Regions from separate parts of the Metabacillus elymi genome, predicted to be linked through region 2. Evidence: riboswitches for the same ligand, from Rfam matches in the RefSeq annotation. Region 2 holds a riboswitch; each other region holds the start of a gene.

Region 1 (4,281 bases), 590 kb from region 2:
CATGTAAGGTCTATTTAAAAGGTGATGTTTTAAAAGAGGTGATTGTCCAAGCAAGAGAAGAAAGAATGGAACACCTAAAATTAAAAGGTTTAGGTTTTAGAGGGAAAGTAATGGGGAGAATGGTATTCGACGGGATTGAGGTAATATCTGAGGTACTTTCAGATGGTAAACATCATGTTACAGATGTGTTAGTCCATGGTAAGCCTATTGATCCTCACAGAGTTTATTCTGTTGCTACAGTTGATATGTTTTCCCTTGGACCATTATATCCTGAAATAAGTCACGCGGAGAAAAAAATCTTTTATATGCCAGAACTATTAAGGGACCTTTTAGCTTGGAAGTTAGGTGAAAATACACCATCTTAAATAGGCGAACAATCTACACGTATCCTTTACTTGCTCATAAAGATATAGTAAGAAGGGAGTGTAGATAGTGATGGTTACCATGACTCCAATTGTCATTGAAGGAATACAATTTACAGCAATCACAGTTGCTTTACCTAAAACGAACTTTATGGCAGTCACCAACGACAAAGGGTATATTATGTGTGGTGCGTTAGATGTCGCTTTATTAAACGAAAAGTTAAAAGATAGAGGTATTATTGCAGGTAGAGCAGTCGGTGTTAGAACAATTGACCAATTACTTGAGGCGCCATTAGAATCTGTCACATATGAGGCTGAGAAGCTTGGGATTGTTGTTGGCACAAAAGGAAAAGATGCCTTACTGAAGATGGCATGAATCTTAGAATGTAAAAATGATAAAAAATGATGCTTACATCCCTCTTTACATGCATAAACATAGCTTGTAAAGGAGGGATTTTTTTGGCTAAGTTCCGCGGTCGTCGTCCGCGTAGAGGGCCTTTGCCTTTTCGCTATGTGTTATTACTAACTTTGGTTATTTTTATAATTTTAACAGCAACAAGTTTTTGGATAGTTAATGTTCAGATTGAGTCAACAATGATGAAAATCGCAAGGTTAGAGGCAAATAAAGTAGCAACAACAATTATTCATGACGCAGTTGAAGAGGAGATCCTTACTAAAGAGGAACAACAGGATTTAGTGATTATTGATAAGGATAATGAGGGGAACATCAATTCCTTTAGCTTTAATCAACGAGCAGTAACTGCAGCCAAAAAAAGGGTAACTGACAATGTAACTAAGAAGCTTGGTGAGATTGAAAGAAATAATTTCCATGATATAACCCCTGAACAAGCAAGAGATACTGGAATTATTTATGAGATACCATTAGGTAAAATAACAGATAATGCAATTTTAAGTACACTTGGTCCCGGTATTCCAATAGAATATTATTTAATAGGTGATGTTTTTACAGATATTAAAAGTACGACAGAGGAATATGGGATTAATAATGCAAAACATGAAATCGTAATTTATGTTGAAGTGAGTGTACAGGTTGTTATTCCATTTGCTACAGAGGTGGTAAAAGCAGAAAATACAATTCCAGTTATTATCCAGACTGAACAAGGAGACGTGCCACAATATTATAATGGAAGTGGCAGTGAAGATGCTGATCACTCAATAGAATTACCAAAAAAACCATAGTTGCTACTTAGTCTATACTTTGTTAAACTATAAAATGTTGAAAATCAAATATTGACCTAACCACCTTATCTCAAGATGAGGTAGAGGAGCGAAAAACATTAGTACAATATGTGAGAATGACACCAATGACCATATTGCAAAGGGCTTTTCGCCGAAGTAAATGAATAAGTCATGATTCATTTGCTGGTATTACTTTGAACAAGGGTAATACTGTCATTATAGAGTTTTCTATAATGGAGGGCTACTGATCGGGATGGAGGATAACATAACATTATTCCTAGAAAGAGTAATGATAGTTATTTTCTATCATTGCTCTTTTTGTGTGCATTTTTTTACAAAATACACAGAAAGGACGTTGAAAATTAGTTATTTACTAATAGCTAATTTTATCCTTGCATCGTCAATAGAACCTTCCAAACTATTAATAATCTAGGGAGGCTTAACACAACATGTCAGGCACTATTTATTCAATTATTCCTCCTCTTTTAGCCATCTTAATGGTTATATTAACGAGAAGAGTATTACTTTCCCTCGGAGTAGGAATTCTTTCAGCAGCATTATTAATCACAAATTTCTCAATCGTTAAGACTGGAGTTACTATTTTTGAAGCGGTTAAGGCTATTTTCATTTCAGATGGTGAGCTTAATACTTGGAATGTGTACATCTTATTTTTCTTACTTATTTTAGGTGTCGTCACAGCTCTAATTTCTATTTCAGGTGGAAGCAGAGCCTTTGGTGAATGGGCAGAAAAGCGTGTGAAAACACGTGCTGGTGCTCAATTTACCGCAGCATTATTAGGGATGTTAATCTTTATCGATGATTATTTTAATGCTCTTGCGGTTGGTCAAGTGAGTCGTCCGATTACTGATCGCCAAAAGGTTTCTCGTGCAAAGCTAGCATATATCATTGATTCCACCTCTGCACCAGTATGCGTTATTTCACCAATCTCAAGTTGGGGAGCTTATATTATTGCCATGCTTGCTACAATTTTTGCGACACATGGTGTCACTGAATTTACTCCTTTAGGTGCGTTCATGACAATGGTTCCAATGAATTATTACGTTTTTGCTGCATTGGTTCTCGTTTTTGCCGTTGCCTATTTCAACATAAATTTAGGAAGTATGAAGGTACATGAAGAGCGTGCGATTAAAACTGGACAAGTTGTTGATCCAGCTAAAGAATCTCTAGGTGATGTAAAAGAGGATCTACCAACAAGTGACAAAGGTACGATCGGGAATCTTGTATGGCCAATTCTTGCTTTAATTGTGGGTACAGTAGCATCTATGCTTATTACCGGCTACACAACGATTGAAGACAAAACAGGAGCAACGATCTTTACTATTTTTGAAAACACAGATGTATCTGCTTCGCTTTTATATGGTGGACTATTTGGTCTAGCTGTAACAATTTTATTATTTTTTATTAGGGGCATTAAGGCTAGCTATTTTCCGTTAGCTGTAAAAGAAGGCATAAAATCAATGCTACCTGCTATTTATATTCTTATGTTTGCTTGGGTAATTGTAGATTTAATTGGTCAATTAGAAACAGGGGAATACTTAGCTAGTTTAGTCGAGAAATCGAATATGAATGTCGCCTACCTGCCGGTTATTCTTTTCCTTTTAGGTGGATTTATGGCATTTGCTACTGGTACATCTTGGGGTACATTTGGCATCATGCTACCAATTGCAGCCGAAATCACAGCTGCAACAGATATTAATATGTTATTACCAGCAATGGCTGCTGTACTTGCAGGATCAGTGTTAGGGGATCATTGCTCACCAATTTCTGATACCACAATTCTTTCATCAACAGGAGCAGGAAGTCATCATATTGACCATGTCATGACACAGCTGCCATATGCTTTAATTGGTGGTGGTTTTGCCACAATTGGCTACCTTGTTTTAGGTGTAACAGGGAATGGTATAGCAGGTTTGGCTGTTGTGATTCTGTTGTTAATCGGTTTTATTTTCTTTTTTTCCAAAAGAACGAAAGCTGCATAAACAAATGAAAAGGGTATAGGCTCAAGCCTATATCTCTTTTTTTCTAATAATTACCAAATTATACTATTAAATAATAGTTTTGTATGCTGAGGGAAGATATATTAATATTACTATTTGATATGGATGTTTAAAAAGTGAAAAATATTATGTAGCTATTCCTAATAAGTAGTTTCTTTAATAAGGTAATAAACCAAAGAAAAAGTTAAAATTGAAATTAAAAATATTATTTAAATATGATATATCCATATTTTGTTTATGAAAATTGGAAAGTTCTGAATATATTATATTAAAATGATTTTTTTGATATTTTTTTATAGACATAGGAATAAAGTCCATTTATACTATGTATAGATTATAGTAAATAATCAGAAAATTATATAATTTCAAATTGTTTCCATATTTAAAGGTGCTATTTGAAAAGGGGGAAATTTTGATGGAAAATCGTCCACAGTGGGGGACAAGGGCAGGCTTTATTCTAGCAGCCGTTGGTTCTGCAGTTGGTTTAGGTAATATTTGGCGTTTCCCAGCAACAGCCTATGAAAATGGAGGAGGAGCGTTCTTCCTACCATATTTATTTGCTTTATTAACTGCTGGTATCCCATTACTAGTTATGGAGTTTACATTAGGACATAAATATCGCAGTTCTGCTCCGATGACATTTGCAAAATTAAGCAAAGGGAAAGAATGGCTTGGTTGGTGGCAATTAGCTATATCATTTG
Region 2 (4,281 bases):
ATCGTCCAACTTAGAAGCATTAATACTAGAATTAAATCTTATTAAAAAGTATGATCCGAAATATAATGTGATGTTAAAGGATGATAAAACTTATCCATTTATTAAAATTACGAGCGAGCGTCATCCACGATTACTCGTTACAAGACAGGTTAAAAAGGACAAAGGTAAATACTTTGGACCATACCCTAACGTTCTATCTGCTCGTGAAACAATTAAGCTTTTAGATCGATTATATCCGCTTAGAAAATGCTCCACATTACCTGATCGGGTATGTCTTTATTATCACATGGGACAATGCTTAGCTCCATGTGTAAATGATGTATCAGTCGAAACGAATCGTCATATAGTAGAGGAGATTTCAAAGTTTTTAAATGGTGGATATAAAAAGATAAAAGAAGAACTATCTGATAGAATGATGAAAGCCTCAGAGGAATTAGAATTTGAGCGTGCAAAAGAATTTCGAGATCAGATTCTCCATATTGAAGCTACGATGGAAAAGCAAAAAATGACATTAAATGATCATGTAGATCGTGACGTATTTGGCTATGCATATGATAAAGGGTGGATGTGTGTACAAGTCTTTTTTATTCGCCAAGGAAAGCTTATCGAAAGAGATGTATCAATGTTCCCAATATACGATAGCCCTGAACAGGAATTCTTAACGTTTTTAGGGCAATTTTATTCAAAAGCAAATCATTTTGTACCAAAGGAAATTTTATTACCTGATAGCATTGAATTTGATTTAGTTGAAAAGCTATTAGACGTGACTACTCTTCAACCTAAACGCGGCAAAAAGAAGGATTTAATTTTATTAGCTCATAAAAACGCAAAAATCGCTTTAAATGAAAAATTTTCTTTAATCGAAAGGGATGAAGAAAGAACAATTAAAGCTGTTGAAAATCTTGGAGATAAGCTTGGGATTCAAACTCCACTTCGTATAGAAGCCTTTGATAACTCAAATATCCAGGGGACAGACCCTGTATCTGCAATGGTTGTGTTCGAAGATGGAAAACCTGCAAAAAAACATTATCGTAAATATAAAATTAAAAGTGTTCAAGGTCCCGATGACTATGAATCGATGAGAGAAGTTGTGAGAAGACGTTATAGTCGTGTTCTGAAGGATGATCTTCCTTTACCGGATTTAGTAATCATTGATGGAGGGAAAGGACATTTAGCTGCTGCACAAGATGTATTGGAAAATGAATTAGCATTAGATATTCCTGTTGCAGGTCTTGTAAAGGATGATAAACATCGGACCTCTGAACTAATAATCGGTTCCCCTCCTGCATTTATCCAACTTGAGAGAAATAGTCAGGAATTTTATCTTTTACAAAGAATTCAGGATGAGGTCCATCGTTTTGCAATTACCTTCCATCGTCAATTGAGAGGTAAAAATGCACTCCAATCGATCTTAGATGATATTCCTGGTGTTGGTGCTCAAAGAAAGAAATCACTTCTTAAGCACTTCGGATCGTTAAAGAAGATGAAGGAAGCTAGTGTAGAACAATTTAAAGAAGCTGGTATGCCTGAAAATATTGCCAAGCTAATCTTTGATCATTTAAAAGATTAGACACTGTTAATTTTAAAGCGCATATTCTCATTTTGGTGTTTACTGATCGAGTAACCGTGAGGCAATAAATCACCCTATATGTAGCTTATTGATAGTATTAAATAAGCCGCTTGCGCTTTTCTTAAAAGTTTGGTAAACTTTTAAATAATTTCATATTTGATCGTTAGTTTGTTAAATGATGGTAGAGGTGCGAATTTTAAGAGTAGCCTGTTTGAGGAGTATGGTCTCCAATGATAACTGGTGAAAGGAATGTTCGCCGAAGTGAGTAAAGCACCATTTGCTTTAGTTGCTGGTTTTACATTTAAGAGATGTAAAATTGTCAAGAAATCTATTTCTTGGAGAGCTATCTCATTGTAAGAAACGAAGTTTTTTTTCGTTTAGTAAGCAATGGGATGTTTTTCGTCTCATTGCTTTTTTATTTGCAGTCGAAGCTATCCAATCAGTACTAAACATTCTTGCATAGCACAAATGTTACTAATTGAATAGTTGCTCTAACCTTCTAGCAAACAGGGTTCGATCATGAAAATTAACAGAAGGGTGAGATTAATTTGGGTATTATCGTTCAAAAATTTGGTGGTACATCAGTTGGTACTGTTGAAAGAATCTTAAATGTAGCAAACCGTGTCATTCAAGAAAAAGAAAACGGGAATCAATTAGTTGTCGTTGTGTCAGCAATGGGGAAGTCAACCGATCAGCTTGTTGGTCTTGCAGGGCAAATTACTGAGAGACCTAGTAAGCGGGAAATGGATATGCTTCTTACAACCGGTGAACAAGTGACAATATCATTGTTAGCAATGGCATTACAGGAAAAGGGACACGATGCTATTTCATTTACTGGTTGGCAAGCAGGAATTCAAACAGAAGCAAGACATGGCAATGCCAGAATTACAAATATAAACCCTGACGCGATAAAGAAAGAATTATGTGCTGGGAAAATTGTCATTGTTGCAGGCTTTCAGGGCTTTTCAGACGTCCAACAAATAACAACTCTTGGCAGAGGTGGTTCAGATACGACAGCAGTTGCTCTTGCAGCCGCCTTAAATGCTGATAAATGTGATATTTATACAGATGTAACAGGTGTATATACAACAGATCCAAGATATGTAAAAGGTGCTCGTAAGCTAGAAGCAATTTCATATGATGAAATGTTAGAGCTAGCTAATTTAGGAGCGGGTGTTCTACATCCAAGAGCAGTCGAATTTGCGAAGAATTACAGCATTCCATTAGAAGTTCGTTCGAGCATGGAAAATGAACGTGGTACGATCATTGAGGAGGAAACAAACATGGAGCAAAACTTAGTTGTGAGAGGGATTGCATTTGAAGATCAGGTAACAAGAGTCTCAGTTTTAGGGCTAAGAAATGAATTGACGACACTTTCTACTATTTTCTCAACTTTAGCTAAGCAGGGCTTAAATGTCGATATTATCATTCAAAGTACAACAAGTGACAATAAAACGTCGATCTCATTTTCTGTTAAAACAGGTGATCTTGAGGATACAATTTCAATCCTTGAGCAACATAAGTCTGTATTGAATTATGAAAAAATTGAATTTGAATCTGGTCTAGCAAAAGTATCAATTGTTGGTTCTGGTATGGTGTCAAACCCAGGTGTTGCTGCAGAAATGTTCGAAGTATTAGCTAACGAAGGAATCGAAATTAAAATGGTTAGCACATCTGAAATAAAAGTTTCAACAGTATTGTCAGCCGAGGATATGGTGACAGCGGTTGATATTCTTCACAGTGCATTTGAACTTTCTAAAGAAGTTGCTAAGGTATAAAAATAAAAAAGAAAGAGGGTGACTAAATGTTTTTTGAGACATTGAGTCACCCTCTGTAGTTTTAACCTTTACGAGCGCTGCGTTTCCCTATAGAAGGTTCTTCTAATATTTGGTCTTTTTGGTCCCATTGTGCTGTAAAAACCACTTTATTAGAACGTTTTTTTACTTGTTCGTATGTTTCGGTAATGTACTTGTTCATCGATTGTAGCTGTTCTGCAATAAAACCAGCTTCTAACTGAAATGTACATTCATTTGTCTTTTTTAATCTGATAGCAATGAGCTCTCCACCTAGCTCGAATTCCATCTCATTCTTTTTGTTCTGTAGTAAAGTGAGATTTCCCCATCCAGCAGCTTCAAAAAATGCGGATATTTCTTCGATTGATTGAACAGGATATCTACGAGCTAATCCTTTTCCAGCCCAATACAGCATTTGAGGATGATCAGACCCGAGTATATCTGGGAGCAAGACCTCTCTAAGTATTTCTAGTCCGAATGCTGGTGCTTGGATATCCTTTAATTCTTCGATATTAACGAGTACTAATTGTTTGTTCACGGAATTCCCCTCTTTCTATGGTTTATTATATAACAAGTAGTGTAGTGAAAAACATGTAATATTAAGTAAAAGAAGGTTGAAATTTTATTAATAGTAGGGGAACTTATGTTTTTAAATTTAATATTTATTAATAATGATAGTTAAATAAAAAAGGTAACGTTGTTGAATTTACACTATATTGATAAAATAAAATTAAAGGAAAGTAGGATTTGTCGAAAAATTAAAATTTATGAACACGTTTTCTTGACGCTCATACGTTATGGGAGTAAAATGTATTTGTTACATTTTATCTTTTGTAAGGTGGCAGAATTTGATTTTTGTCTACCTTTTAATGCCCATTATGTTTTACATACAATCAATGGTGACCACTATTGATTAAA
Region 3 (4,281 bases), 770 kb from region 2:
AGGAATTACTTGAAATTGAATCACACTCATGAAGCATAAAGAACAGGCGTGAGTAAACTCACGCCTGTTCTATTCATGCTATATCTTTTTAAAGACTGCAACTTTCGTTTCAATCTCACCAACTTCAAGGTCAGTTATATGTGAAAAACTATATACACATCCATATCCATCTATATCAAATAATGTCATTTCCATAAAGTCCTGTGGCAATTCGTGTAAATGCTTTAAAATGAGTTCATTTTCTGATTTGTGATAAAGATCCCCCTCTTGTAAGTAGTGAACAAAAGGATTTGTATCAAGACGATTTTCAATAGGAATGTTAACAAATTTCATTTAAAAGCACCTCACAATTTAGTTTTCTGTATTTTCTGATTATTTATATAATACACTATAAGTCACTGTTTGAAAACTATTTTTTAAAAATTATTTGTTGACAATTTTTTCAAATAAAATCACAACAAATAATCCCTTCTACTAATTACCATCGTTTCTTTAACTCTATTAATCCCTTCTATTATAAACAAATGATACCAATTACCTTAAAACTAATACATGTTAAAATAATAACAAGGATGTGACATGTATGCTGAAAATACGACAATATTTTATTATATTAGTATTAACTTTCCCCTTTCTTGTCAGTTTTAATTCAAATGATGTAAATGGGAAATACATTGCTTCCTATCAATCTCCTGAAGGAATTCAGTTTGTTAGTAATTCAAATGAGTGGGATAAGACAAAACTAATAGATTTGTATAAGACACTTATAAAAAATAAGCATGGAGAAGAAATTAAACTCTTAAAAGAAGTAAAAATAAATGGTGGTCCTCTATCATCTTCGTTAACAAAAGGGAGTTATCATGCTCTTACAAGTACGATTACGTTATATCAAGGTGATAAGTACACAGAACCTTCAGCATATCAGGAGACACTTTCACATGAATATGGTCATCATTTTGCGTATCATTATTTTCCATCCCACCATCTCCCCTTCTCTGAATGGTTATCGGTACGTGGGATCGATGTGTCTGAAGTACGCTGGGATGCTTTTTGGAATTACGAAGAAAATAATCATGCATATTACCCACAGGAAATTTTTGCAGATGATTATGTGTTATTGTATGGGGCAACAAATGAGGTTGAAGCAGTTGATGTTTTTAATAATGAAGCCTTCTACCTAAGAACTGATCATGAAAACCAACAGTTTCCAAATGTGCTAGAAAATCGTGAGCTGCGTTCATTTCTTGAAGAGGAAAGTGGAATAGAAATTGACGAAGATCGTCTACTCGAATCTCCAAGGTTAACAGAATGGAATGACACTAAGGCTTCATACGCCATTACTGAAAAACCAAATGTAGCATATCGGTTAAATCTTACATTTCATAATTTTGAAACTAACGATGATACTAGTGAGCACTTTGAACTTTACGAGATTACAACAGATAAAAACAAAGAACGTATAGATTTTTCATTAGATCAAATTGATCAAGACATTTTTTCTAATTACGATTACGTTACAGCCAACCTAGATGTAGTTGATTTATCAACATCTATTGGATTTGAAACTGAGGAGATTACCTTAGAATTAAATATGTAATTTTTAGAAATCCGCGGTAATACTTACTATATTAATAGGGAAAAATCAATTCCGAAAAAAACTTTCGGAATTATCCTTGCAAAAGATCGAATCTTCTGTTATATTACAGTCAACTAAAAATATTTTCTTACTTCAATAAATTTGGAGTGAGGATAGAGGCGCAAAGACATTAGTACACAATATGAGGAGAATGAGGTCCTATGATCATTGTGGAAAGGGGAATTTGCCGAAGTGGATAGAATCTCATGTTCTTGAAGCTGGTTCTGCTATTGAATAAATGCAGGACTGTCATATAGGGAACTATATGGAGGGCTATCTTTCGCACGGGAACGATTTTTGATACATATTGTTTCTAAGCATCAGCGAATCCCTCGTTGTTGCTTTTTTGCGTTTACTATGAATGGCCCTGACCACCTCTAAATTTACAAAAACTATATAAAGGGTGTGAAGTTATGAATTACGGCCAAGTTTTAACAGCAATGATTACCCCGTTTGATCATAATGGTGAGGTTGATTTTAACGCAACAGAAAATTTAGTGAATTATTTAATAGCTAATGGTTCGGATGGATTAGTTATAAATGGGACAACTGGTGAGTCTCCTACTTTAACGACAGAAGAGAAAGTAGATTTATTTAAATTTGTTGTACAGATTGTTAATGGTAGAGTTCCTGTCATCGCTGGAACAGGATCAAATAACACGAAAGCTTCTATTAGCTTAACTAGTCTTGCTGAAGAAGCAGGTGTCGATGGAATTATGCTTGTTACTCCATACTATAACAAGCCATCACAAGAAGGAATGTATCAACACTTTAAAGCGATTGCCGAAACAACATCATTGCCAGTAATGCTTTATAATATTCCAGGTCGAAGTAGTGTTAACATGTCTGTAGAGACCATTGTTCGTCTCTCACAACTAGATAATATTGTTTCAATTAAGGAAGCAAGTGGTGACTTAGATGCAATGGCAGAGATCATTAGCAAAACACCTAATGATTTTTCAGTGTACAGTGGAGATGATGCCCTAACATTACCGCTTTTAGCTATTGGTGGAACGGGAATAATCTCAGTATCATCACACATCATTGGTAATGAAATGCAAGATATGATTAATCAATTTAAAAATGGTGATGTCACTGAAGCTGCTACCTTACATCGCAACCTTCTTCCTATAATGAAAGCAATGTTTGCTGCACCAAACCCAACACCAGTAAAAGCAGCGTTAAATATGAGAGGAATATCTGTTGGTGGTGTTCGTTTACCACTGATCCCATTAAACAATGAAGAAGAAAGAGCACTTCAAGCTACCCTACAAACTAGTAACCTAGTAGAAGTTCCACGATGAATGGCTCTTTTGATTTTCGCTCATTCATCTAAGTTTCAAAATATACCATGCATTTACAGATTCTAATGCATAGAAAAAAGCCAACATGATGAGTAAGATTTCTCCTCATGTTGGCTTTTTATAAGTTTTTTACATCGTAGCTTTATCTTTTTTCTCATAAAGCACTGTTAAGCTAATTAACGTAACTAAAATCGTTGCTCCCATATCTGATAAGATCGCAATCCAAAGTGTTAATAGCCCTGGAATCGTTAATAGTAATGCAATCAGTTTTAACACAAGCGCTAATGTAATATTTAATTTAATAATTGAATTAACTTTTTTAGCAGATCGAATCGCTGATGGTAACTTACCAAGATGATCTTGCATCAAAACGATATCAGCTGTTTCAATTGCACTATCTGTCCCTTTCCCCATTGCAATTCCAAGATCAGCGGTAGCTAGTGCTGGTGCATCATTTATTCCATCACCAACCATCGCAACCTTTTCATTTTTTGAGAGTTCTTTTATTTTTGCAACTTTTTCATCTGGTAATAGACTAGCGAAATATGATGTTAGACCTACCTTTTTCGCTACTTTATCTGCTGTCTTTTCATGATCACCAGTTAACATAATCGTATTATTAATCCCTGCACTATGAAGATTCGCAATAACAGCTGCACTTTCTTCACGAATTTGATCAGAGATTCCCATGATGCCGAGAACGTCCATTTCATTTGCTAAGATGACTAAAGTCATACCTGACTCTTTAAAGGCTATAAGATCTTGTTTGACTTTTTCTGTTATATTAAGATGGTTTACATGTGCTTCATTGCCTAAATAATAAGTAATACCCTTCATTTTTGCAATGATCCCACTACCAGATACTGTTGATATTTCATCAGGCTCATCTAATGCTAATCCTTCTGCTTTCCGCATAACCGCTTTGGCAATTGGATGTGATGATGACTTCTCAATCGATGCAGCAATTTGTAAAAAGGTTGGATCGTACGCGACAAGATCCTCTACATACGGCTCCCCTTTTGTGAGCGTACCAGTTTTATCAAAAGCAATCGTTGTAATCTTTCCTAATTGCTCTAAAAATACCCCACCTTTTATAAGGATTCCATTCCGAGCATTTTTTGTTATACCTGAAACAATCGCAATCGGAGACGATAACACTAATGCACAAGGACAGCCTACGATTAAGACCGCTAAGCCTTGGTAAAACCAATCTCCCCAGTTACCATTGAATAATAGTGGTGGAAGTACCATGACAATAACCGAGATCACCATAATTAATGGCGTATAGTATTTCGCAAATTTATTAATAAATAATTCAGTTGGTGTTTTCGTTTCTTGTGC

Evidence for each region. A riboswitch is a leader RNA that binds a small molecule or an ion and turns the genes downstream of it on or off. The one in region 2 is predicted to bind lysine.
Region 1: linked by a shared signal. The riboswitch ahead of HUW50_RS04775 (Na+/H+ antiporter NhaC family protein) and the one ahead of HUW50_RS01950 (aspartate kinase) in region 2 are both predicted to bind lysine.
Region 3: linked by a shared signal. The riboswitch ahead of dapA (4-hydroxy-tetrahydrodipicolinate synthase) and the one ahead of HUW50_RS01950 (aspartate kinase) in region 2 are both predicted to bind lysine.

What each region holds. Positions count from the first base shown of each region.
Region 1 covers NZ_CP055263.1:973,712-977,992, reverse strand. Annotated here, with positions in the region: gene HUW50_RS04790 (bifunctional metallophosphatase/5'-nucleotidase) at 1-365, shown strand, start outside; gene HUW50_RS04785 (YunC family protein) at 436-738, shown strand; gene yunB (sporulation protein YunB) at 822-1,562, shown strand; lysine riboswitch at 1,636-1,814, shown strand; gene HUW50_RS04775 (Na+/H+ antiporter NhaC family protein) at 2,012-3,562, shown strand; gene HUW50_RS04770 (sodium-dependent transporter) at 3,996-4,281, shown strand, end outside.
Region 2 covers NZ_CP055263.1:385,656-389,936, reverse strand. Annotated here, with positions in the region: gene uvrC (excinuclease ABC subunit UvrC) at 1-1,570, shown strand, start outside; lysine riboswitch at 1,745-1,924, shown strand; gene HUW50_RS01950 (aspartate kinase) at 2,119-3,348, shown strand; gene HUW50_RS01945 (YslB family protein) at 3,410-3,901, opposite strand.
Region 3 covers NZ_CP055263.1:5,384,688-5,388,968, forward strand. Annotated here, with positions in the region: gene HUW50_RS24860 (3'-5' exonuclease) at 1-32, shown strand, start outside; gene HUW50_RS24865 (hypothetical protein) at 79-333, opposite strand; gene HUW50_RS24870 (hypothetical protein) at 584-1,597, shown strand; lysine riboswitch at 1,743-1,920, shown strand; gene dapA (4-hydroxy-tetrahydrodipicolinate synthase) at 2,050-2,940, shown strand; gene HUW50_RS24880 (heavy metal translocating P-type ATPase) at 3,070-4,281, opposite strand, start outside.